DNA from 3 places in the Fontibacillus forbon genome. Region 3 is predicted to be linked to each of the others. Evidence: riboswitches for the same ligand, from Rfam matches in the RefSeq annotation. Region 3 holds a riboswitch; each other region holds the start of a gene.
The links. A riboswitch is a leader RNA that binds a small molecule or an ion and turns the genes downstream of it on or off. The one in region 3 is predicted to bind thiamine pyrophosphate.

Region 1 (7,999 bases), on a different contig from region 3:
GTTTTCTCAAACTGCCATCCCCGAGAACAACCTCATAACTGACAACCGCCCCTTCCCCTTGTTCGCTCACCGCGTACAGCCGGGATGCGTCATCATTCAAAATGAGGAAGGACGGATTTTTGATGCCACGAGTACTATAAACCAAGCGGAGTTCCCCCGTCTGCCGGTTCAAACCGCAAAGGTGAATCCCCTCATCCTCTTCCGATGCATAAGTACCTACATAAAACAGCGTTTCGTCTTTAGCGCTCAATACACTCATTCCCTGCTCCTCCCCCATCCGTCCGGCCGTCTTCCGTATCGCGTTTCCGGAGCAGACGATGCACGTCGGATAATGTAATTTCACTGAAATAAGATTCCAGCCGCTCTTCGCCGCCGTTAAAAATAAGCTCCATAACGGAATGGATATTGGATGAAACCAGGCAAGGCGATTGCTCGCTGCCCGAGCACCATCCGCGGTGCAGCGAACCGCGGGCAAAAAGCCGGTACAGATCTCCCAAAGTAACCTCATCCATCTGAACGTTCAAGTGGTAACCGCCGCCTACCCCTTCTTTTGTAGCCACATAACCCTGCTTGCGCAGCAGGCTTAGCACCTTCCGGACGCGTGCCGGATGGGTTGATACACTGCAGGCAATTTGTTCGCTGTTTGCCATCTTTTCCTCGCGGGTGTACAGGAACAGCAGGCAGTGTGTGGCGATGTTAAAGTCGCTATTCATTTACTTTCCCCCTTGAGTGGCATAATTGAAACAGCCTACTGTACAGAAACCTTGAATTTTTGGCAAACTTAAGGATATGGTATAATATTCTCGCTCGTCTATTAGATATTAAGCAATGAAAGGATATCCCTTATTATGAATAGTCTGATTAACTCTTCTTATATCCAATGGGTCGTAACCATCGGCGCCGCCTTGATGGCGGTCTCCGTGCTCATTATCCGGCTGAAGGCCAGCCGCAAGCCCGTGACGATCAAGAAAATCATCATCCCGCCGCTCGGCATGGCCACGGGATTCGCGATGTTCATTGCACCGGAGATGCACATTCCCCTTAGCTGGGCACTGATTGCTTTCGTGGTAGGGGCGCTGCTTTTCTCCTATCCGTTAATCCGGACCACGCATTTCGAAATCGTCGGCGGTGAAGTGTTTGCCAAACGTTCCCCCGGCTTCGCCTACATTCTGATCGGGCTTCTGGTTATCCGGCTGGCGCTTCACGAAGTGGTGGAGCAATACATCTCCGTCCTGCAAACGGGCTCGGTCTTCTTCTTGCTTGCCTTTGGCATGATTCTCCGCTGGAGATTGTTTATGCTAAAAGAGTACCGCGCGATCACCGGCATTACCGATCCGCCGGCTCAAGCTTAGGCTCCGGCTGCCGGTGCTCCCGGGTCCATCCCTTAACGACGCAACGGTTGCGTCCCCCGTTCTTCGCTTCGTACAGACACTTATCGGCCAAGGAAATGAATCCGTCTTCGTTAATCTTGTGAAACGGCGGTATACAAAACCCGCCGATACTGACGGTCACTTCCCGAGTGGCCGATGAACCGGCATGGGGGATCTGCAAATTTTCCACGGCCAGCCTGATCCCTTCCGCAACGTCATAGGTGCCCCGGGCATCCAGCCCGGACAGCAGAATGGCAAACTCTTCTCCTCCATACCTCGCGGCAAATCCGAAAAACGGCTTAACTTCCGCGGAAATGGTTTTGGCAATCGTTTTCAACACCTGATCGCCCCCCAAATGCCCGTAATGATCGTTATATGCTTTAAAGGAGTCCACATCCAGAATCAATAACGATAGCGGGGTCTGCCTCTCTTCCGGAGCAACCAGTTCCCAGCTCATGATTTCATTCAACCGTCTTCGGTTCGGAATCTCTGTCAATCCGTCAAGACTGGACAAGCGAACAAGTTCCTCGTTTGCCTTCTCGAGCTGTTTGCCGGATTGCAAGAGCTGCTTATGCTGGTCCGAGAGCCGGATAAACAGCCGGTTCACCTCGTTAACTACCGAGCATAGCACCACCGTTGCGGCGATAACCGAATTGATTCTGGCCAGATACCAGCCTAGACTGTAACGATTTCCCGCAAACAGCGTGAGGAGAATATCGAACAACAGAGCAAGCAAGGCTATGGAAATCCACAGATGCAGTACGCCGCGTCCGCGGAAGCGGACCGCCACCATCAGAAGCGCGGCCAGATTAATGAGCCCTACGACTGGACCGACACCGGAAGCCAACACATTCCAGTACCCTTCCGATTCAACCAGCACCGGAAACAAATGACTCCACGAAGTAGACAATTTGAACAATAAAAATACAACCATAAAAGTAAGTACTAAGCTCAATGCCGCGTACGCTGAAATTTCACTTTTGGATGAAATCGGCTTAGGGAACCGCTTCCCTACATATAAATATAACAAAATTCCAACGGGAAATCCCCCGTGCCAATAAATCCACAGCCAGGCCGCCGTCTGGTTGTCGGCCCCTAGCATTCCTTCCTCCGAGAACACTCCCGGAAAAGACAGGATGTGCAATGCAGTAATTAACCCCGTAAAGAGATAGGTGCAGGACATCACCAGGAGAGACGGAACCCCGGAAGCACGATATTGGTTAAACAAAATAAAGGCGGTTAACAGATCGCCAAAAATAAACCAGGAAATAAAAATCGGCAGAAAAGGCCCGAAGGCAGGAAGGGCTTTCATTCCAAAAGGAAGCGCCGCCGCGGATATTATTACTATGAGAAGGGCGAGCAGCAGAGCGAATCTCCTCTGGCTCTTGCTGGAGGGGATTTCAAGAATCTGGGATCCCACCTTGAAGTTACTATACACGGGGAATTCCCTCCTATTGTTTGCAGTAGCATCGTTGTCCATAATATTTCAAAGATATTAGATTTCACAATTTGATGCAATCCTTTTCTACGAGTTACTCATTCCCGAAATCAAAAAAGCTGCCCGGAGTGCTGAATGCAGCACCCTAGGCAGCTTTACTATTATTCTAAGGCAGGCCCGGATCGGTTAACGATCCGCTTTCATGGAGTTGGTGTTAATGAGTTGCGGAAGCATCTTTGTTTCTTTAACCATTTCAGAGGAACACAGCGGACATACCGGAATGTAATCAAACGCAAAGTTATCCCTCATCCATCCGTTGCAATCCTCGCTCATGCAAGACCATACCGGCGTGTTCTCCTCAGGAATTTCTTCTATCGTTTTTTTACGGTAGTTCATGATTACCTCCTATAGTGTTCTTTTGCTCAGGCGAACTGTATTCATAAAAAAACAAAAACTGCCCTTAACGCACGCGTTAAGAGCAGTTATGCCTGCATTACAGTTTTACGACGTTCTCGGCTTGCGGTCCGCGGTTGCCTTGAACAACGTTGAATTGTACACGTTGGCCTTCGTCAAGCGTTTTGAAGCCTTCGCCTGTGATTGCGCTGAAATGAACGAAAACGTCATTTCCGCCTTCAACTTCGATAAAACCGAAGCCTTTTTCAGCGTTGAACCATTTTACTGTTCCTGTTTCCATGAAAGATTACCTCCTGTTTAAAGATTAACATGCTCCTTTTTTACATAAAAAAATTCACATATTGAAAAAAGTTCATTTTTAGAAATTGACACTCTTTTCAATATCTGAATATCACTTCTCAAAACTTCAATTGTTTTCATTATACTCCGCCGGGAAGTAAAAAGCAAATCAAAAACCAACCTCTTGCTGGACATAAAATTGATGCCGGACTATAATAACTAGTGTAATCCGCAGTTTATAGTTCAGGGGAGCTGGAAATCGGCCGGCTGAGATTGTGTCCCGCAAAGACACTGACCCTTTAACCTGATCTGGGTAATGCCAGCGTAGGAAGAATGTTTAGCATGGACATATTTATTCATTGCCATGAACCTACGCGTCCCGATCCGGGGCGCTTTTTTTGTATCCTCATCCCCCGGGACGCTGTCGCCATTCAGAATCGCTTCAGGACATGAACGAACGAGAAACTGCGGAAATTCATTATCCGAAAAGGAGAGAATTTCTGTGAAGCAACCAAAATGGACACTACTCTTGTTGTGCGGAATGCTCTTGACAGTCCTAACGGCCTGCGGCCAAAACAACGAAAAAGCAAACAACCCTGCCGGAAACGAACCCGCAGCCTCCGACAAAGAAATCCACGCTACATTAAAGAACGTAAAAGTCGTCCTGGACTGGAGTCCCAACACGAACCACACCGGACTTTATGCAGCCAAGGAACAGGGTTTCTACAAGGAGGAAGGCCTGAATGTCGATATCGTCCTCCCGGGATCCGGCGGTGCGGACGCTATGGTCGCCTCGGGTGAAGTTCCTTTCGGCGTCAGTTACCAGGAGAGCGTGACCCAGGGCCGAACCCAAGGCGTCCCGCTCGTATCGATCGCCGCAGTGATTCAGCATAACACCTCCGGCTTTGCGGCTCCGGTAGACCGGGGCATCAAATCCCCTAAAGATTATGAGGGCAAAACCTACGGCGGCTGGGGCTCTCCCGTGGAAGAAGCGATCCTGAAGTCGGTAATGGATCTTTCCGGAGCCGATGTGAGCAAAGTGAAATTCATTAATATGGGTGAAGCCGACTATTTCACGGCGGTTAAGCGGGACATCGATTTCGCCTGGATTTTTTATGCCTGGACAGGCATCGAGGCCGAACTGCGCGGCGAACCGCTGGACATGCAATATGTTAAAGACTATTCGGATAAACTGGATTATTATACCCCGGTCCTGGTCACGAATGAAAAAACGATCGAAAGTGACCCAGAGCTCGTTAAAGCCTTTTTGCGTGCCACGTCGAAAGGTTATCAGTATGCAATTGACCATCCGGAAGAATCGGCGGACATCCTGCTGAAGGCCGTTCCCGAATTGGACAAGGATTTGGTCGTGGCCAGCCAGAAATGGCTTAGCCCGAAATATCAGGACGATGCCGTACGCTGGGGCGAGCAAAAACGCGAAGTCTGGCAAAATTACTCGGATTGGATGCATGAACGCAAGCTGATCGAAACACCGCTCGACACCGACAAAGCCTTTACGAATGATTTTTTGCCTGAGCAATAAGAAGCCATGCCATTCCTAATCTAAATTGAGAGGATGAACTACAACCATGCCAAACGCACTTTTAAGCATTCAGATTATACCGAAAACGCCGAACGGCGAAGACGTAATCCCTTATGTCGACCGTGCCATCGAGGTTATTCAGGCATCCGGGGTCAAGTACCAGGTCAATCCGCTGGAAACGACGATGGAAGGCGATCTGGAGGAACTGCTGGCCATCGTCAAGCAGATGAACGAAGCGGTAATGGAATTCGGCAGCACGGGGATCATCTCGCAAATCAAAATTTCTTACAATCCCAAGGGCGTCAGTATGGACAAGCTGACCGAGAAATATCGTCCATGAAACTCCGCCAGCTTTGGAACAGCGTATGGCCGCCCTTAGTGGCGGTCATCCTGTTTCTGATCCTTTGGCAAGCCGCGACCTCGCTTTTTCATATTGAAAAGTGGATCCTCCCGAGTCCCGCCGATATCGCCAAGGAAGCATCGGCCGGCGCCGCCGGCTTGTGGGAGCACACCTTGGCTACGCTGCGCCTTTTGCTGATGGGATTCGCTATCGGTACGGCTTTCGGACTGCTCGTGGCCTTTGCGCTGCATATTGTCCCGTTCCTGAAATCATCGCTCTATCCTTTGATTATCCTTAGCCAAAACGTGCCGACGATCGCACTCGCTCCCTTGCTCATGATCTGGTTCGGGTTCGGCATTCTTCCGAAAATCATCGTGATCACGCTCGTCTGCTTTTTTCCGGTAGCCGTGGCGGCGATGGACGGGCTAAGCCGGGCCGACCGCGTCATGCTGGATTATATGAGAATGGCCGGGGCCTCCAAAGCCCAGATCTTCACCAAGCTGGAGATTCCGCACGCGCTTCCCTCCATTCTGTCGGGGGTCAAGATTGCGGCTACATACAGCGTTATGGGCGCGGTCATCGCCGAATGGATCGGTGCCGACAAAGGCATCGGTTACTACATGATGCTGCAGAAGTCTTCCTTTCGCACGGACAAAATTTTTCTCGCCATCGCCATTATCGTCACCATCAGCCTGGCCATGTTCGGGCTAATCGCTCTGCTGGAAAAATGGCTGATCCGTTATAAACCGGCGAAGGACGACAAATAGAAGGGAGGTTTTTGACTATCATGCATACGGAATCATCCCCTATCTCCCCTCCGGCATCATTGGAAATTCGGGGAATCAGCCTGGCCTTTCGCGAACGCCGCCAACATCTGCCGGTGCTGAACGACGTTTCATTATCTCTCCCCGCCGGTAAATTCGTTTCCATTATCGGCCCTTCCGGTTGCGGCAAGAGCACGCTCTTTCATGTGATCGGCGGTTTACTGAAGCCGGACCGGGGAACCATCCTTATGGGAGGAGAGAACGTTACCGGCCAGCGCGGGCTCATCAGCTACGTGCCGCAAAAGCCGGCCCTGTTCCCCTGGCGGAACACGCTGGACAATGTGTTGCTTGCCCGTGAAATTACAGGCGGAGCAAGTGAGGCTGCGCGCGAAGAAGCACGCGCATGGATGAACCGGGCCGGGCTGGGCGGCTTTGAGAAAGCTTTCCCGCACATGCTGTCGGGAGGCATGCAACAGCGGGCCTCCTTTCTTCGGGGACTGCTCGCACCGCAGGAAGTGATCTGTCTTGATGAGCCGTTCAGCTCTCTGGACGAATTGACGCGGAGCGACATGCAGCGCTGGCTGCTCGATCTTTGGGAGGACAGCCGCCGGTCGGTGATTCTCATCACGCACAGTGTCGATGAGGCGCTGATTCTGTCCGATACGATCTATTTGTTATCGGGCCGACCGGCCACCGTGCTTCACCGGGTGGATGTGCCTTTTGCCCGGCCCCGGCGAGAAGACCTGACGGAGGATCCCGGCTTCTTGGAGCTTAAACGTGAGATCGGAGCGCGGATGAAAGAAGAACAACGCAAAAAGCCAATCTGACAGGCGGTTCCTCCGCCTGCCGGATTGGCTTCTTAAACATGGATAAGCGTTATTTACAATGAATAAATATCCAATGTCTGTTCAGGCAGTATCATCATGGCATGAACGACCTCCGGATCAAACTGGGTGCCTGCATGGCGAATCAGCTCCAGTCTGGCCTCGCTCAATTTGATTCTCCGGCGGTAAATTTTGTTCGAGGTCATCGAGTCAAAGGCATCGATGACCGCACAAATCCGGGCTCCAAGCGGTATTTCTTCCTCGCTTAGCCCCTCGGGATAGCCCCTTCCGTCCCACCGCTCATGATGATATCTTACAATGTCGACAATTTCCTGCCCGAATCCGGGATTGCTTTCCGCCATACGTGCTCCGATGACCGCATGGTGCTTGAGCATTTCCCATTGCTCATTCGTCAAAGGATCGCGCTGGGTGATAAGCTCGCGCGGAATAAGCGTTTTGCCGATATCATGCAAAAAGCAGCCTCTGACCAATTGCTCGGTTTGCTGCTCCGATAATCCCAGCGGTACCGCTATCTTCTCGGCCAGCATGGCTACTCTTGAAGAATGATAATAAATTTCCGGATGTACGTCCCGCAACGCCTTAAGCCATTGTCCGGCATCCGGATCCTGGTCCAGTTTCAGTTGTCCTATTTCAATTCTTGAAGCAACCACCGGCCCCTGCCTCCTAATGCCCAAGTCTGACTACATTTGCAAATTCCGAAAGCGCAAAAATTGGTAGTTTTGTAATGGAACTCTTTAACATTATAGGTCAAAAGTTATGAAAATGCATAGGGATATTTGACGAATTTTGGTGAATTCAAAGAGATCCTTGAGGAAATATACCTAAGCAGAAGGAGTGAAACAACCTTATGAACCCCCGTATCAAGTCTAATTCGGATTCCTTCTTCCCTTTGATCGACGCTCATATCCATCTCGATCACTACGAGGAAGAAGCCAGACACCGGATCCTGCAAAATGCAGAGGAATACGGATTAAATGCATTGATCGGCGTGTCGATGAATCTGGCT
Region 2 (7,999 bases), on a different contig from region 3:
AAAATAGATCTCCTTGCCGAGAGTGGACAGCATCTCGTATACATGGATATTGCCGGACTTCAAATTCTCGTTTAACTGCTGCGCGAGTGGGTTCATCACGTTCATCCTTCCAATCGGGTTTGATATGGGACAGTTCCGTTTTGACTGCCTAACATTATATCATTTCGTCCCCATACCGTCACGGTCAAAACAGCCGTTCCCGATTGAATTTATCGATGCCGGGGGCAATATTTTTTCATCAGCTCGATAGTCTCCGGATCAAGATCCCGATTTCGCGTCTCCAGTCCCTGAACCACGCCGGAAAATTTAGTCTCATTCATATTTTGTCCAAATTTGAATTTGCCGCTGATAGCCTCGGGAACAATTTTGAAGACGGACACGCTTTTCAGGTGTCCCGCATATTGCGGATCATCAGCCAGTATGGGATCATAACCTCCCTCGGGCTGCAGCTTTTCCATAAATAGCGTTAGAGCCACTGCCTTTTCCTCCAAACTCTGCACCTTTTCCGCCCGTCCCCGGACCATGACGCTTTTGAAAAAGGCCGAAGCCGGACAAGCCAGGTTCGGATCGGTAAAATACGAAGGAATGATCGCATACTCTTTGGCCACGGTAAAGCTGACTCTGGGATCGTGCGCCAGATGTTTCATTTTTTCCCCCGCCAGACTTCCGTGAAAATAAAAACAATGCCCGTCATATGCAAAGTTAAGCGGAGTAACCCGGCTCCAACCGTCCTCCCCCACGGTGCCGAGAAAGCCGAAGCTCATCTCCCGCAGAAATTCCTCGATTTCATGGGCATCTTCTACTTCAAATTCTTTTCTTCTCAATTGGAATCCCCTCCGCAACTTTCTGTGCTTGATCAGCCAGTCAGTTTGTTTTTCAACAGTCTAGTCCTGTAATTGACATTAAAAAAGAACCAATTTACATTAATTTTAATAGTCCAATTGACGGAAAACGCAGGGAGGGTCGCGTATATGAACTTTTCCATACCGCTGGACGCATACAGCGAACAATACCGTTATAAATATCTGGCTTTGTATCATGCGATCCGGTCAGCCGTACGTGACGGCACCTTGCCGGCGGGAACGCGCCTTCCCTCCTCGCGGGAAATGGGCCAAATTTACGGTTTGTCCCGGGGCAGCGTCGCTCATGCTTACGATCTGCTTCATGCCGAAGGCTATATCCATACCGCGATAGGGAGCGGGACTTATGTAGCCGCGGTGATTCCGGAGCGGAAGGAATCCGGCAAGGAGGGGGCGGCGATCTCTTTGTCCCCTTGGGGACAAAGAGTGGTGGAGCCCGCGCTGCCGCCGGAGGAGCCTATGGAGGCTGGCGGCGCCGGGACCGGTCCCGAAGGGACGGTCATTTCGTTCATGGACGCCGGCCCTTCCGTGTCCGCGTTTCCGCAGGCGGAATGGAAGAGTGCGCTCGCCTGGGCCGCGCGGGAGAAACAGGACGGCAGCTCCGTCATGAGCCCTGCGGGCGATCCCGAGCTGCGCGGCGCCATCGCCGCTTATTTGCGGCGAAGCCGGGGCATTGCGGCAGATGCGGAGCAAATCTGCCTGTTCAACGGCTCGATGCAGGCGATCATGCTGCTCACCCAGCTGCTGCTGGGTGAGGGCGAGCGGGCCGTCCTGGAGGACCCGTGTTTCCACGGGATCTCCAGGGCGGTGGACGCCTGCGGAGGGGTTGCCGTCCCCGGAGCGGTGGACGGGGACGGCCTGATCCCGCGCGACTGGGACGCGCGGGTGCTGTTCGTGACCCCCGGTCGCCAGTTCCCGACCGGGGCGGTGCTGTCGCCTGCGCGGCGGCAGGAGTTGCTGGCGTGGGCCGCGGCGCGGAATGCCGTCATCATCGAGGACGATTACGACACCGAATTCCGCTGGGGCGGCCGCCCGCTGGAGCCGCTCAAGGCGTTGGATCGCGATGAGCGCGTCGTCTACATCGGCTCGTTTTCCAAGACGATGTTCTCCGCCTTGCGCATCGGTTTCGCGGTGCTGCCGCGAAGCTTGGCCGGTCCGGCCTTACGGGCCAAAGCCTTGTACGAGCCGGTTCCGCCGGCACGGCTGGAGCAGCGGGCGCTGGCCCGCTTTATGCGCCGGGGCGATTACGAGCGGCATCTGCGACGGATGCGCAGAATTTACGGCGCAAAGCACGAACTGTTCCGCAAGGCTATGGAGAGTGAACTCCCCGGTTTATTTTCGCTGCAGCCGGCGGATGCGGGGGTGCTTGTGTTTGCGGAATGGCGGCGGTCTCCGGAGGAATACGAGGCTTTCCGGGAAGCCGCCCGGCGCAGGGGCGTGGTGTTTCGGGACGGCGGCGTCTATCGGCTAAGACCGGGTTTGCCTGCCGCTTGCTTCAGTTTTTCCCATCTGGAGAACGATCAACTGCTTGAAGGAGTATACCGGATGGCACGTGCATGGAAGGATATTTAAGAAACGCGAGTTTAGGAGTATAATCGTTATAATCCATGCAGTTGTGATGGACAAGCAACCCGAAAATATTACGTTCTCAGGAGGTAAGGAGATGCTTCATATATCCCCGTCCTCGTTCATTTTGAAGCCGGCCTTTGCCAAAATTGTCTGCGAACCGGGATGGAAATGGCATAAGCGGGAAAAAGCGCTGCAAAATTACGATTTGTTTTACGTATGGAGCGGCGAAGGTACGGTTGTTTTGAACGATCAGCCCATACAGGTCGGCCCCGGGAGCTGTTTCTTGTTCCGCAAAGGGGATCATACGAGCGCTACTCATAATCCACAGCGTCCGCTCGTACTGACTTATATTCACTTTGATGTCGATGAGCCTGTTTCCGAGGTTCCGGGCTCCTATCGCAAGCTGGAGGATACTCTGGATTTCGAATACATGCTTTCGCGCTATGTCCGTCTGTTTCTGGTCAAAGCATATGGGGCCGAAGAAGAAGCGCGCCTGATTTTGAAGCAGATGCTGATTTACTTGCTCCGCGAAGAACGGGAAATTCCCCGGGAGAAAAAAGTGAGCAACCAGTTGAACGAAGTGATTCAGGAAGTGGCGAATTATTGCTCCCAGCATCCGGGTTTGCCTCATAAAGTCGAGGATTTGGCCGCCCGTGCCGGATTGTCGCCGCGTTATTTTTCAATTAAATTCAAAGAAATCATCGGGCTTTCCGTGCAGTCCTACATTATCAAGACCCGGATCGACCGGGCGCAGCACCTGCTTCTGCACGCGGGGATGAACGTGACCGAGGTGGCCGACGCGCTCGGGTACCGCGATATCTTCTTCTTCAGCCGCCAGTTCAAGCAATATACCGGAAAAAGCCCTTCCGAAATCCGCTAGAAAAAAATTTCCCTTTGCTGTTTCACTTGCATGCTGGACGGGTAAATAGTTTTTATTGCCGAGATCTGGGAGGAGGTGTACATCATGGGAAAAAGACGGCGGATGCGCAGCCGGGAGTGTTCGGTACCGGGGAGCAGCATTTTTAGAAATCGTTTTCGCCGGTCGAGACGGCACGACCGGGAGGAAGAAACCTGGTTTTGATCTGTTCATCGATCTGGCTTGTTAAGTCATTTCCAACATCAATTCCATGCGTCTTAAAAATCGCGACTTTGCGATCGGACGTTAATATAGCATACTTAGTTTACCAAACGGTCGGACAGGGGCTCCCTGCTCGGCCGTTTTTTTGTTGTGTTCCGTATCTGTCCCTGGCCGTCCGCTTTGAGTTTCCTTATCGGCGTTCGCTGCTAATGGCGGTCTTAGTTCTCCCGACTTTAGTCCAGGAAAGTTCTGGTCCGCGGGCTATGTTCTTTTTTTCACCGGGAGATTATGATGGTAGCATTAACGTGGTGTACGCAAAAATACATAAGAGAGTAGAAAGTTAAGGAGGAAGTGGAATGAACAAGAGACTTATGCCGATAGCGGTGACAGCGGCGTCCGTTGCGCTGGTCATGCTTGCCGGATGTACAGGGGTGGATGAAAAAGCGAAGGAAGCCGTCGGAACGACGGTGGGGGCTCTGGAGAAAACCGTAGAGAACGCCGTTGACAATCAGGTCAATAGGGTGAAAGAGAGCAGGGAAGCTCTGGAGTTGTCGACGTCGTCTCCGGTGAGCTCGGCTTCGGGGATCACGCTGGAGAATGCGGTCGGAGATATTGAAGTGAAGCAAATCCCGGGCAAGGAAATTACCGTTGAGGTTAAAATTTGGGCCCAGAAGAGAGCGTCTCGCGAGGATGATCTCAAAAGCGTGTTTGAACAAGCGACCGTCTCCATTAAACCTGACGGAAACAAAGTGGAAATCTACACGCATGCCAAAGACGACCCCGGCAAAAATCTTTGGGAATGGGGCCAAAAAAACCTGAATTATTCGGAGTTCAGCATCGATTATGTGATCGGACTGCCCGAAGGAATTTCTACTTTTGACATCGACAGTGATGTCGGCGACGTAAGTCTTGCCGGATTGAAGGGAAGCTATCAAATTAAGAACGATGTCGGAAGTATCGAGGTCATGGATGCAAGCATTACCGGGGAGTCGAAGATCAGTACCGCAACGGGCAGCATAGATCTGGGGATTTCGCGGATGGAGAGCGGAGGAAGTTTATCCGTGAAAGCGGATATCGGCAGCATTGATGTGGATTTAACGGATTTGCCGGACGTTGATCTGGAAACGAAGGCCGATGTCGGCGATATCAGCGGAGCCCCGAAAGGCAAAAGCCAGCGGGGAAGCGGCGGGCCGCTTCTGTCGCTTGAAACATCCGTAGGGTCCATCACCGTAAATTAACGGTAACGGACCTTCCGTCAGGTCTTATTTGGAACGGGGAAAGAAGACGCCAAGCGGTTCGCCCATCTTAACCTTCTGGCCGACGGCGCGTTCCGGGGAGGGCGCAAACGTGCCGCTTTCGGTCAGGAGAACGACGGTGGAACCGAATTCGAAATAGGCGAGGTCATCGCCCTGATTCCAGCGGGTGGCTTTGGCATCGGTATAGCGGATGCTGCTTACGTTCATAGCGCCCACCTTCACCACGGCGATTTCCCCGCGTCCGTGCTTTAGATACGTAATGAGCCGCTCGTTGCGGCTAAGCACGTTTTTCATCTGTCTCATGGCAAAATCATGGACAGGATAAACCTTGCCCTTGATATGTTCGCTTTCAAGCAGCGTGCCGGCGGCCGGAGCATGGATACGATGGTAATCGGTCGGACTCAGGTAGAGGACGAAGGCGTATCCGTGCAAATAGCTCTGCATGCGCGGCGAATCGTTAAGCAACTCCTGCAGGGTGTAATCCTGTCCTTTGACGTTCAAGATCGTGCCGGAGCGGATTTCCCCCATAAAAGTAATGAGCGCATCCACCGGACTAATCAGTCCGTCGTCACTCTGATGGACCGGACGCATGCCGCTCTTCAATTTGCGCGTGAAAAATTCGTTTAAGGTACGGTATTCTTTCAGTTCCTTCTCTGCCTCGTGCAGAGGTATGCCGTATGATTTTGCGAACCAAGGAATCATATAGCGGCTCGCTTGCGAATGCGAGAACCGGCCCATAAGTTTGGAAATCCATTTCCGGGAGGTCAGTTCCGTCATCCATTTCATCCAGTTTGCGGCCAAATCGTATCCCCCTAACACCATGATCAACGGGACAAAGATCCCTTTTCCACTTCCGCTAATATTGACATAGAATAGTTCCGAAATCAATAACGAAAGTGCTTTCACTATTTTTTGCTTGATTATTTGGAAAGATCTAGAGTATATTAATTCCAATCGCATATGGGATACGGGGGCTTGAGTGAATCAGGCTGAGATGGCAGCATATCCCGCTGCAGACCGTTAATCTGAACTGGATAATGCCAGCGTAGAGAATCTAACGTCCGGAATGTATGTATGTTGTTTATTGCACATGCATTCTCCCGTGGACCTAGTAACCGTCTGAGCCTATTCAGCCGGTTTTTTGTTGCGTCCAAAAATAGTTGGTCTAGAGGAGGAGTTATTATGCAAGAGATCACCAATCAAAAGGATCAAAGCAGTCAGCCAGGTCAGTCAGGCCATTCAGGTCCGTCGGATCGGCCAAGTCAACGGAATCAGCAAACGGAATCTCATTCTCCGGCTCTTCCGAAAAGAGGCCTGAAACTGAGCGACATCCTGGTGACGGTGCTGGTGTCGCTAGTACTCGGCGTGGTTTATCATTTCTGGAGTTCGGTATACAATCTGTTCTCCCCGTTATTCCCTCAAGCCGATGAACTGGTGTACGGGATGTGGTTTATAGCTCCGACGCTCGTGTTCCTTCTGATTCGCAAACCTGGCGTAGCTTTACTTGCCGAAGTGGCGGCCGCCCATGTGGAAATTTTGTTCGGCAGCGAGTGGGGGGTTCAACTGGTGCTCTACAGCGTGCTTCAGGGGTTGGGCGCAGAGCTTGTATTTGCTTGTTTCCGGTACCGCAAGTTTTCGCCTTCCGTGGCCGCTTTGGCGGGAGTTGCGGCTGCGGCGGGATCGATTATTCCGGATATTTATTACGGCTATGTGGCCGATTACGAGACCTGGCTGTTGATCGCCAAATATGCAATGCGAGCCGTCAGCTCTGCCTTGATTGCGGGTTATCTTGCCTATGCTTTGGCCAAGGCGGTGGAAGCCACCGGCGTTACCTCACTGCTTCGCCCCGTAGCTGCAAAGGATTACGCGGCTCTGGACGATTGATGCCATGAGCAGTTTACCGTTTAATGCTACAACTTGGGGAACAGGCGAGGGAATAAACGATAGGCCCCAACCCGCTGCCGCGGTGCAAGATTTGCGGCTGAAATTTCCGGGATACGATACCTTCGTGTTTAAGGATCTCTCTTTTGAAGTGCTGCGCGGGGAGAAGCTGTTGCTTCTCGGGCCGAGCGGCTGCGGGAAGTCGACGCTGCTGCAGGTGCTTGCCGGTATCATCCCGGGGCTTGTTGAAGTCCCCCTGAGATGCTCGGGGCAAATCCTCCCTTCTTCCTGGGGAATGCTGTTTCAGGATCCCGACACTCAATTTTGTATGCCCTATGTCGATGAGGAACTGGCTTTTGTTCTGGAAAACCGGGGAGTCCCCAGAGAGGAAATGCTTCCCCGAATGCAGGAGGCACTGAATCAGGTAGGACTTCGCTTGGAGGCGGTTCATCAACCGATTGAATCGCTGTCCCAAGGTATGAAGCAGCGGCTGGCTCTAGCCTCCATATTGCTTATGGATCCTGAAGTTTTGCTGCTTGACGAACCCTCAGCCTTGTTGGACCCTGAAGGGCGGAAGCAGATTTGGGAAGCCGTACGGCAGGTAGCCGAACACCGGACATTGATTATTGTCGAACACCGCATTGAGGAACTGCTTGAATTGGGCCTGGTGGACAGAGTCGCCTTGTTCGGACCCCAGGGACAATTACTGGGGCAAGGAGATCCGGATGAACTGTTTCCCCGATTCCAACAGGAGCTTGAAGCGTATGGAATCTGGCATCCCGGTGTCTGGAACCGGTTCCGGGCGACCTCAGGCGTAAAGGAACAGCCAATGCGTTTGGAGCAGACGGAGCATCCGGATGACTCGAACCACCCGAACCACCCGAACTATCTGGAGCATCTGGAGCAGCAACCTCTCATCGAACTTTCCGGCCTTCGAGGCTTCCGCCGGAGCCGGCCTGTCATTCAAGTGGACCGGGCCGAGGTGTACCCCGGAGAATTTATCGCTGTTACGGGTCCTAACGGAGCGGGAAAAAGCTCGCTGCTGCTAGCCCTGATGGGTCTGCTTCCTACGGAAGGGGAATATGGTTTGTGCGGAACCCGGACCGGCGGGAGAAAGCACCGGAAACGCCGGGTGCAGACCGCGAGAGAGGTCATTGGTTTCGTTTTTCAGAACCCGGAATTCCAGTTTGTCGAGAATGAGGTGGAGAAGGAGATTGCTTTTTCACTGCGTGAAGAGGGTGTCTCACCGGATGAGATCAATCGGCGGGTAGAGCAGGCACTCGATCAATTTGGCCTCGCCGGAATGGGACGGCGCCATCCGTACCAGTTGTCGCTTGGACAAAAGCGGAGGCTAA
Region 3 (7,999 bases):
GGCTCTCATGTCCGTTAGAGCAAAGTGGTCCCACTAATGCTTAGCGGCGGGTATCCACCTGTTCTCTAATCCGCTGCACCGCCATGCGGATTTCGTTCGCCGGTACCGCGGTGACCGCAGAGATCACGGCGACCCCGTCCGCGCCTGCGCGGACGACTTCTCCGGCGAGCTCGGCGGTGATTCCGCCGATGCCGACCATCGGCAGCGCGATCCCTTGGCCGCGCAACTCGCGAAGAATGCCCGGCCCCTGCACCGCATGGGCGTCGGCTTTGGACACGGTCGGATAGATCGGGCCGATGCCCAGATAATCCGCGCCCTGACGGACCGCGAGCCGCGCTTCTTCGACGGTGTGGGCGGACACGCCAAGCAGCCGGTCCCCGATCCTCGAGCGGACCGTGTCCGCTGTTTCATCATCCTGCCCGATATGGATCCCGTCGGCCCCGATTTCGAGGGCCAGGTCCACATCGTCGTTGATGATGAACGGAACTTCAGCCCGGCGACAAGCCGCCTGAAGCTGGAGCACCAGCGCCAGCCGGGCGTCTCCTACGAGTGCGCCGGGTCCTTTTTCGCGGAACTGGACCAGGGTAACGCCGCCGGCCAAGGCTTCCTCCACTACGCGTAGCGGTTCCGCAACGCAATTCGTGCTGCCGATGACCAGGTACATCCGCAATAATTCCCGCATTCGCGCAGGAGAGATTCTCCCACTATTGACGCTATTGACGCTCCTGCCGTTCTTGCCACTCTTATCGCTCATGCCGTCCTCCCGACTCATCTTGCGGACACCGCCATTCTCCGGCGGTAAGCCCAGTGATTGGTCGGACCGTGTCCATGGCCCAGCTCCAATACGTCCTCAATCGCTGCCTGAATGAAATCCCTTGCGAGGGATATCGCTTCCGGCGCAGGCAAGCCTTTGGCCAGTCCCGCGGTTAGTGCGGCGGAATAGGTACAGCCCGTTCCGTGCGTATGGACCGTATGTATTCTCTTCCCGCTCAATTCCGTAAAGCCGCTGCCGTCATATAGCAGATCAACGACTTCCATGCTACCGTGGAGTCCATGCTGATAAATTCCCTCATGCACATTTCCCCCGGCATTCCCGTCTTCCCCTCCGTTCACCATCTTCACCGCATTCATCGCATTCGCAACTTTCCCCGCTTTCCCGTCGCCCCCGTCATGTCCGCCCTTGATCACGACCAGCTTCGGTCCCATGGCGCTAATGATTTTCGCGGCTTCCCTCCGGTCCTGCATCGTGCTGATCGTCATCCCGGCCAGGACTTCCGCCTCCGGAATATTCGGCGTGACTACCAGGGCCAGGGGAAGCAGCTCCTCTTTTAACGCGAGGACCGCTTCCTGCCGCAACAGCTCCGCGCCGCCTTTCGCAATCATCACCGGATCGACGACGACCCGCTCCCAGCCGAATTTTCTGATTTCGGCGGAGACGGCACGGATGATGCCGGCGTCAAACAGCATGCCCGTCTTCACCGCATCGACGCCGAGGTCGGAGCCTACCGCCCGGATTTGCTCTGCCGCCGCCTCCGGCGGCAGCGGGTAAACCCCGCTGACTCCGAGCGTGTTCTGCACCGTTATCGCCGTAATGGCCGACATCCCGTAAACGTCCAGTTCCTGGAACGTTTTGAGGTCGGCCTGGATCCCGGCTCCGCCGCCGCTGTCCGATCCGGCGATCGTCAGCGCCTTTGAAATGCGGAGGCCGGTCACGACAGGCCTCCGGCAGCCGTCGTCTGGATTTCCCGGACGGCGGCGTATCCCTTCAGCGAATGCGGATGCAGCTTCGCCAGTTCGTCCAGGAAGGCGGTCTGGAAGCTGCCCGGCCCGAATGCGGCCGTTCGCTCGGCAGCGCGGGAAGCCGCCGTGCCATAGAAGGCCAGCCCGGCCGTTCCGGCAAGCAGCAAATCCTGCTCGACCGCCGCAAAAGCACCCAGCACCGACGTCAACAGGCATCCCGTGCCGGTTACCTGAGTCATCAGCGCGTCTCCGCCGCTGATCACCCGGCACAGCTTGCCGTCGGTGATAACATCTTCGCGCCCGGTAATGGCTACGACGGTTCCCAGTTCCTTCGCGGCCCGTACGGCCAGAACGGCATTGTCGTAGCTTCCGCTCTCCCCGGCGTCCACGCCCTTGATCTCGCGGGCTTCACCGACGAGATGGGCAATTTCCGCCGCATTGCCGCGTACCAGCGAAATCTTGACGTCTCGTAATATCCTCAGCGCGGATTCCGTCCGGAACCGGGTTGCTCCCGCCCCAACGGGATCAAGTAACACCGGCACCCCGTTTGCGTTGGCGGAGAGCCCGGCTATCACCATCGCGTCCACCAGTTCGGCGGTCAAAGTTCCGATATTCAGTACCAGAGCTCCCGCAACTTTGGCCATATCGGCAACCTCTTCGGGAGCATAGGCCATCACCGGCGAGGCGCCCAGCGCATAAAGCCCGTTTGCCGTAAAATTGGTTACAACCACATTGGTCATGTTATGAACCAGCGGTTTTGCTTTTTGCATTTTCGTTAGGAGAAAAGACAACTCTTTTTCCAGCATACTCATGTTCATCCACCTCTCACTTAGCTTTAATATTGCGTCAAAGATTTAAGCTCACAGCACCGCTGCCTGCATCGGAACCGGCCATACCTCCTGCTTATAAGCCATGTCCCAAAACATATACTCCAATTGACAGCTATGCATAAAATGTTCCCTCATCCGCGCACGTTCAGCAGCGGTAGCCGCTTCCGCCCACGCATCCACTTGCATCCGCATTTTTGTTGTAGCATCGCCTGCCTGATCTCCGTAAAACGAGATCCAGTCGCAGAACGGATGCGAATCATCGGGGCGTACTTCCTCCATCAAGGTTTGACCGATTTCCATATACGTCCAGGGACACGGCAGCAGCACCGCCATAATTTCACCAAGGCTGCCTTCATGAGCAACGGTCAGCATATGCCGGATGTAATGGTGTGCGGACGGCGCTAACGGATAACCCTGCAATGCCTCGTAAGTCACCCCGGCAGCCGTGCAGAAATTTTGATGCGGATGAACCTCGCTATGCAAAATAAAATGGATCTGCTCTTGAAACATCGCGATGTCCTCGCGTCGTGAGCATTTTGAAATCGCAATGCCGTAAATCCGCATATAGGCATTCAAATATTCGTAATCCTGTTTGACGTAATGGATCAACTGTTCCCGGCTCAGCCTTCCTTCCGCGATGCCCCGTACAAAAGGATGTTCAAAGATTGCCTGGAACAAGCCGTCCGCCTCACGGCGAAGCTCTTCAGAGAAACTCACCTTTCCCACCTCCGATTGAATAAATGACATTAAGAACCGAAAGTACCGCTAGCGGGTCCGTACATTCGTTATTATGGAGCCCAATAAGCACCAAAAAAGCCGCCCCGGAAACGGAGCGGCTTCATCTGCGTGAACTAAACAACCAATCTGCATGAAGATGTAAAAGGCCGGCTCCACTTTCCTACGCTAGTACGAACTAGATCAGGTTCAAAGGGTCCAAGATTGATTCTTGTCTCAGCCGAACACGGCTCCCCTAGTGGACTTCCTATTCTATTGTTTATAACTGTACTCAGGTTTACAAGATCTGTCAAACGTTTTGAAATTTCAAGGCCTAGCAATGCGTTTCCTGCTTCTTTACTTCTTATCGACCTGCAACACCATTACGGGTTTAAGCGTATAGGTATTCTTGATTTTCTCTTCTGCGATCACGTTCAATTTCACCAGGCTCGCGATTTTGGCGGAATCCGGTTTGGATAGCATGCGCCAAAGCTCCAGGTCCGGCAGTGCCTCGTACAGTTTCTGCTCATCGTATTCCCTGCGGTTCTGGGAAACAAGCTTCACCACATGGGTGCCAAGGTCCAGATTCACCGTCTCCCGCTCCCGGCAATAGTCCAGAATGGCCTGCCGCAGCTCCGTAAGCTCTTCTTCCAGCTCCTTTTGGCTTTGCTTCACTTGATAATATCGTTCCACGATCTTGTCCAAGCTTCTCACGCTCCTCTATATCCATGGATATGCCGGAGCGGGCCTTTTTAGGCCCATTTTCGGAACAGATAATTAGCCCGCCGCCTGTTCGGACAGAGGTAGCTTGATCGTAAACCGGGTTCCCGCCCGATGAACGCTTTTCAAGGATACCGTGCCTCCCATCGCCTGAATCGCCTGGTACGAGAAGGACAGCCCCAGCCCCGTTCCCTTCGATTTGGTGGAGAAAAAGACGGAGCCGAGCCGTTCGATCTGATCCTCCGTCATCCCGATTCCATTGTCCTCAATGATCAGGGTAGCTTTGCCGCCCGCAGCCGTAAGATCCAGGGAAACCTTTCCGCCCGGGATTTCGTAGCAGGCTTCAATCGCATTTTTTATCAAGTTCATAAGCACTTGTTTGGTTTTCTCGGGATTTGCCAAAATCCAGACGGGTCCGGCAGCGTATTGGCCATCCAACCCGACATTGTGCATATTCGCATAGGGACGCATTACCTCCATAGTAACCTGTAGAAGATGACGCAAATCCGTCGGTTCCTGATGATCCTTTAAGGGTTTTGACATGGAAAGATATTCGGAGAGAATATATTCGGTACGTTCCAATTCGCTTACGCAAATGTCGATGTAACGGTGAACACGGTCCCGTTCCAGGGCAGACTCACGGATCAGCTTTAAGAACCCCTTCACGGCCGTTAGCGGATTCCGCACTTCATGGACCAATGATGCCGCAACCTGGCTGATCATTTCCACCTTTTCATTTTGCGCATAATTGATAACAACTTTCTTTTCGATGACCGCCTTTTGAAATAACGAGATCAGTAACCAGTTACCGAAAAAATTTTGAACCGGAATAACGATAATATGAAACATTAAATTGTCTTCAAATGAATTGGGATTATGCAAGTACACAAGAAGAAGTGAAATGAGGGAGAAAACGGAGCCGGCCAATAAAATAACGGGCATCTTCCGCCGCGAATTCAGATAAAGCTTCCGGAGAAGTAGGGACAAGGGAAAAATAATGGTCATTAGCAGCATCGCTACGCCTGTTCCGTCACCGCCCAGATACAAACGGTACAGCACAAACTCCAAAATCAGAATGATCCCTGTCTGCAAGCCGCCGAAGATAAGTCCAAAGAAGACTATGACGTACCGGATGTCAAATAAGTACCCGCTCACCGCACTCGCTCCGAAGGTCATGGAAAGAAACAGACTGATTACGCTAGTGATGACTATAAACTTCTTCGTAAAGTTCCGGGGCTGATCCCGGTAGTAAACATTAAACATCAGAAAGGGCATCAGCGCAAAAAACAACTGGAGAATTATCTCTTTTAGAACGGTCATCCGAAGTCACCCTTCATCTCTGGACATAAAAATTAGGTTTTTTATAATAATTCCATATTTATATGTTAAACCCTTTAATCCCCAGGCTAACCATGACAGATCTCTCCGTGAAGGCGGCGCTTTCCCATCACCAGTTGTTCACCGCATGTCCGATAAAAGCTACCAAGTTCTCAATTTTGATAACCCGCCCGTCGTCCAGTACGGCTTTTCCCGTAAATGTACCGAATAACTGGTGGCATTTATTGTCTACGAACAACAGCTATAATCCGTTCAGACTCATCCACTCGTTCCTTGCCATCTGGGGCCGCGGATATTCCGGCAGCACCCGCTGCGGATCCATCTCTTTTCCCCACCCGGGTCTTCAGCCCCTCTCCGGCTTTCCAGCCGGCTTGTTCTTCATGCTGCATGACACCCTTCCGTTTCTGGGTTTCTAATAGCAATTCTAATCCATATTAGCTGTTTTGATAATCCATGTTTTGGAATTATTCAACCTTGAGTCGTTGGGCCGTTTTGCGATATGGTCATTTCAACCCTTCGTGCTTTCCACCGACTCCTCCAAAGCCTGAACATAAGCCAGCGCCAATTTGGAGAGCGCCGCATTTTTGTGGCAAATCCATCCGACATTGATATTTTCGCCACAATCAAGCGGAACCGGGATAATCTCGTTCCCGTTTAAATCCGAACTGAGAACCCCCGTAGAAATCGTGTATCCGTTCAGCCCGATCAGCAAATTGAACAGCGTCGCCCGGTCGTTAACCCGGATGCTTTTCGGATGGGACAGGGTACTGAGGATTTCCTCGGAAAAATGAAATGAATTGTATTCCCCCTGGTCGAACGATAAATAGGGATATTCCTGCAATTGATCAATCGTGACGATCGCTTGCTTGGCAAGCGGATTTTGGATGCTGATGAAAATATGCGGCTTAGCCACGAATAAACTATTGAACTGGAGGCCGGCATCTTTTAACAACTTGTTGATGACTTTGGCATTGAAATCGTTCAAATAAAGAATACCGATCTCGCTTCGCCGTGACTTCACGTCCTCGATGATTTCATACGTTTTCGTCTCCCGCAACGCCAACTCGTATTCTTCATGCCCGTATTCCCGTACCAGATTAACAAAGGCATTTACGGCAAATGCGTAGTGCTGGGTGGACACCGAAAAGTGCTGCGGAGGAAGCTTGCCGTTCAGGTAGCGGTTCTCCAAAAGTTCGGCCTGCTCAACGACCTGACGGGCGTAGCTTAAAAACTCGGAGCCTTCGTTCGTCAAGGTAATCCCCTTATTGGTACGTTCAAATATCGTGATCCGAATCTCTTCCTCCAAATCCCGGATTGCGTTGGATAGACTGGGCTGGGAGATGAACAGCCGCTTGGCCGCCTCATTCATGGAGCCGCGGCCCGCGACCTCGATGACATATTTCAGTTGCTGCAAGGTCATGGATTTCCCCCCACTCTATTGGTCTTATCCTCCTATTTTAGAAATGAATACACGGCTTGTGCAACATTTCGGCGGATATCCCGTCTGGGGTATATGAGAACAGCCAAAGAGAATCACACTAACTAACCAACATGCAGGAGGACTTACTCGATGAAAAAGATGAACAAAGCAATCGCTACAGCATCCCTATTGGCTATGACCGCTATCCCGTTGGCCGCATTCGCGCAAGATGTGCCGCCAGCGACTACCCCTCATCCGGGAGCTCTGATTCTGAACCAGGCCAAAGTAGTTCCGGGCACGTTGGGACAGATCACCGACTTCGTCAATGATCAAACCGGTAAATTCATCACCGTCACAGGTCGCGGATTGTCACAAACCGACCAAAGCGAAATTATTTTATCCATCACGAAAGATACCAAAATCGTTGACTCCAAAGGCAAAAAAGTTGCTCTGAAAACGATCGTGGATGAAAAGAAAGCCGTTAAAGCTTTCTATAGCCCAAACATTACCAAGAGCTTGCCAGCCCGCGGAACCGCTTTGACGCTGGTCGTTCAGGACCAAAATTTTGCGGCGATCGACGGCACGGTAACCGAAGTTAGAGATAACGGCATTTTAGTTAAGGGAACCGAATTGTACTCCGGCATCGAAGACAGCATCGTTCTGCATTTTGCCGATAAAGCCCAGCTTGTGGATCAAAACGGCAAAACCGTAACGGCGGCCGACATTAAAGCCGGAATGACGGTTAGAGCTTTCTACGGCCCGGCCGTAATGATGAGCCTCCCTGCTCAATCAACGACAAACTATGTTGTTGTAAACACGGAAAGTGCGGAAGGGGAAACGCAAACGCCTAGTGAGGAGGCACCCGGTACGAACGGAGTCATTACGAATATTGCGGACAACAAAATCACCGTAATCGGTAATTCGCTGGAACAGGGCGGTACCAACTACATTATTCTGACCGTGGATGAAAGCACGCAAATTCTGGATGAAAGCGGGAAAGTGCTGACGAAAGATGACCTGAAAACGGATCTGCGCGTTAAGGCATACTATCCTGAAATCATGACCATGATTTACCCGGCTCAATCCCATGCGGATAAGATCGTAGTGCAAGCCGCGGAAGCTCCAAAAGTAGTTGGAACGGTTAAGGCTTCCGAGCTGACTTCGGACGGTAAAATCTATGTCAATGTCGGTTCGGACGATTCGACGGACAATGATGTAATCTTGAATATCACTGAAG

Region 1: another riboswitch for thiamine pyrophosphate. It lies ahead of ACLB09_RS17075 (ABC transporter substrate-binding protein); the one in region 3 lies ahead of tenA (thiaminase II).
Region 2: another riboswitch for thiamine pyrophosphate. It lies ahead of ACLB09_RS21690 (ECF transporter S component); the one in region 3 lies ahead of tenA (thiaminase II).

The regions. Positions count from the first base shown of each region.
Region 1 covers NZ_JBKGFV010000004.1:277,453-285,451, forward strand. The annotation lists gene ACLB09_RS17045 (lactonase family protein) at 1-259, opposite strand, end outside; gene ACLB09_RS17050 (Rrf2 family transcriptional regulator) at 240-713, opposite strand; gene ACLB09_RS17055 (CcdC family protein) at 849-1,352, shown strand; gene ACLB09_RS17060 (sensor domain-containing diguanylate cyclase) at 1,327-2,808, opposite strand; gene ACLB09_RS17065 (cold-shock protein) at 2,995-3,204, opposite strand; gene ACLB09_RS17070 (cold-shock protein) at 3,302-3,502, opposite strand; TPP riboswitch at 3,737-3,849, shown strand; gene ACLB09_RS17075 (ABC transporter substrate-binding protein) at 4,043-5,044, shown strand; gene ACLB09_RS17080 (MTH1187 family thiamine-binding protein) at 5,091-5,384, shown strand; gene ACLB09_RS17085 (ABC transporter permease) at 5,381-6,151, shown strand; gene ACLB09_RS17090 (ABC transporter ATP-binding protein) at 6,172-6,975, shown strand; gene ACLB09_RS17095 (HD-GYP domain-containing protein) at 7,029-7,643, opposite strand; gene ACLB09_RS17100 (TatD family hydrolase) at 7,841-7,999, shown strand, end outside.
Region 2 covers NZ_JBKGFV010000006.1:120,301-128,299, reverse strand. The annotation lists gene ACLB09_RS21720 (aminotransferase class I/II-fold pyridoxal phosphate-dependent enzyme) at 1-96, opposite strand, end outside; gene ACLB09_RS21715 (pyridoxamine 5'-phosphate oxidase family protein) at 210-824, opposite strand; gene pdxR (MocR-like pyridoxine biosynthesis transcription factor PdxR) at 972-2,432, shown strand; gene ACLB09_RS21705 (helix-turn-helix domain-containing protein) at 2,524-3,309, shown strand; gene ACLB09_RS21700 (DUF4097 family beta strand repeat-containing protein) at 3,864-4,745, shown strand; gene asd (archaetidylserine decarboxylase) at 4,770-5,564, opposite strand; TPP riboswitch at 5,721-5,832, shown strand; gene ACLB09_RS21690 (ECF transporter S component) at 5,946-6,647, shown strand; gene ACLB09_RS21685 (ABC transporter ATP-binding protein) at 6,652-7,999, shown strand, end outside.
Region 3 covers NZ_JBKGFV010000005.1:185,756-193,754, reverse strand. The annotation lists gene thiE (thiamine phosphate synthase) at 41-754, opposite strand; gene thiD (bifunctional hydroxymethylpyrimidine kinase/phosphomethylpyrimidine kinase) at 769-1,713, opposite strand; gene thiM (hydroxyethylthiazole kinase) at 1,710-2,552, opposite strand; gene tenA (thiaminase II) at 2,601-3,287, opposite strand; TPP riboswitch at 3,449-3,552, opposite strand; gene ACLB09_RS19750 (hypothetical protein) at 3,642-3,989, opposite strand; gene ACLB09_RS19745 (ATP-binding protein) at 4,062-5,324, opposite strand; gene ACLB09_RS19740 (DUF2804 family protein) at 5,452-5,580, opposite strand; gene ACLB09_RS19735 (hypothetical protein) at 5,567-5,758, shown strand; gene ACLB09_RS19730 (LysR family transcriptional regulator) at 5,851-6,762, opposite strand; gene ACLB09_RS19725 (peptidase) at 6,913-7,999, shown strand, end outside.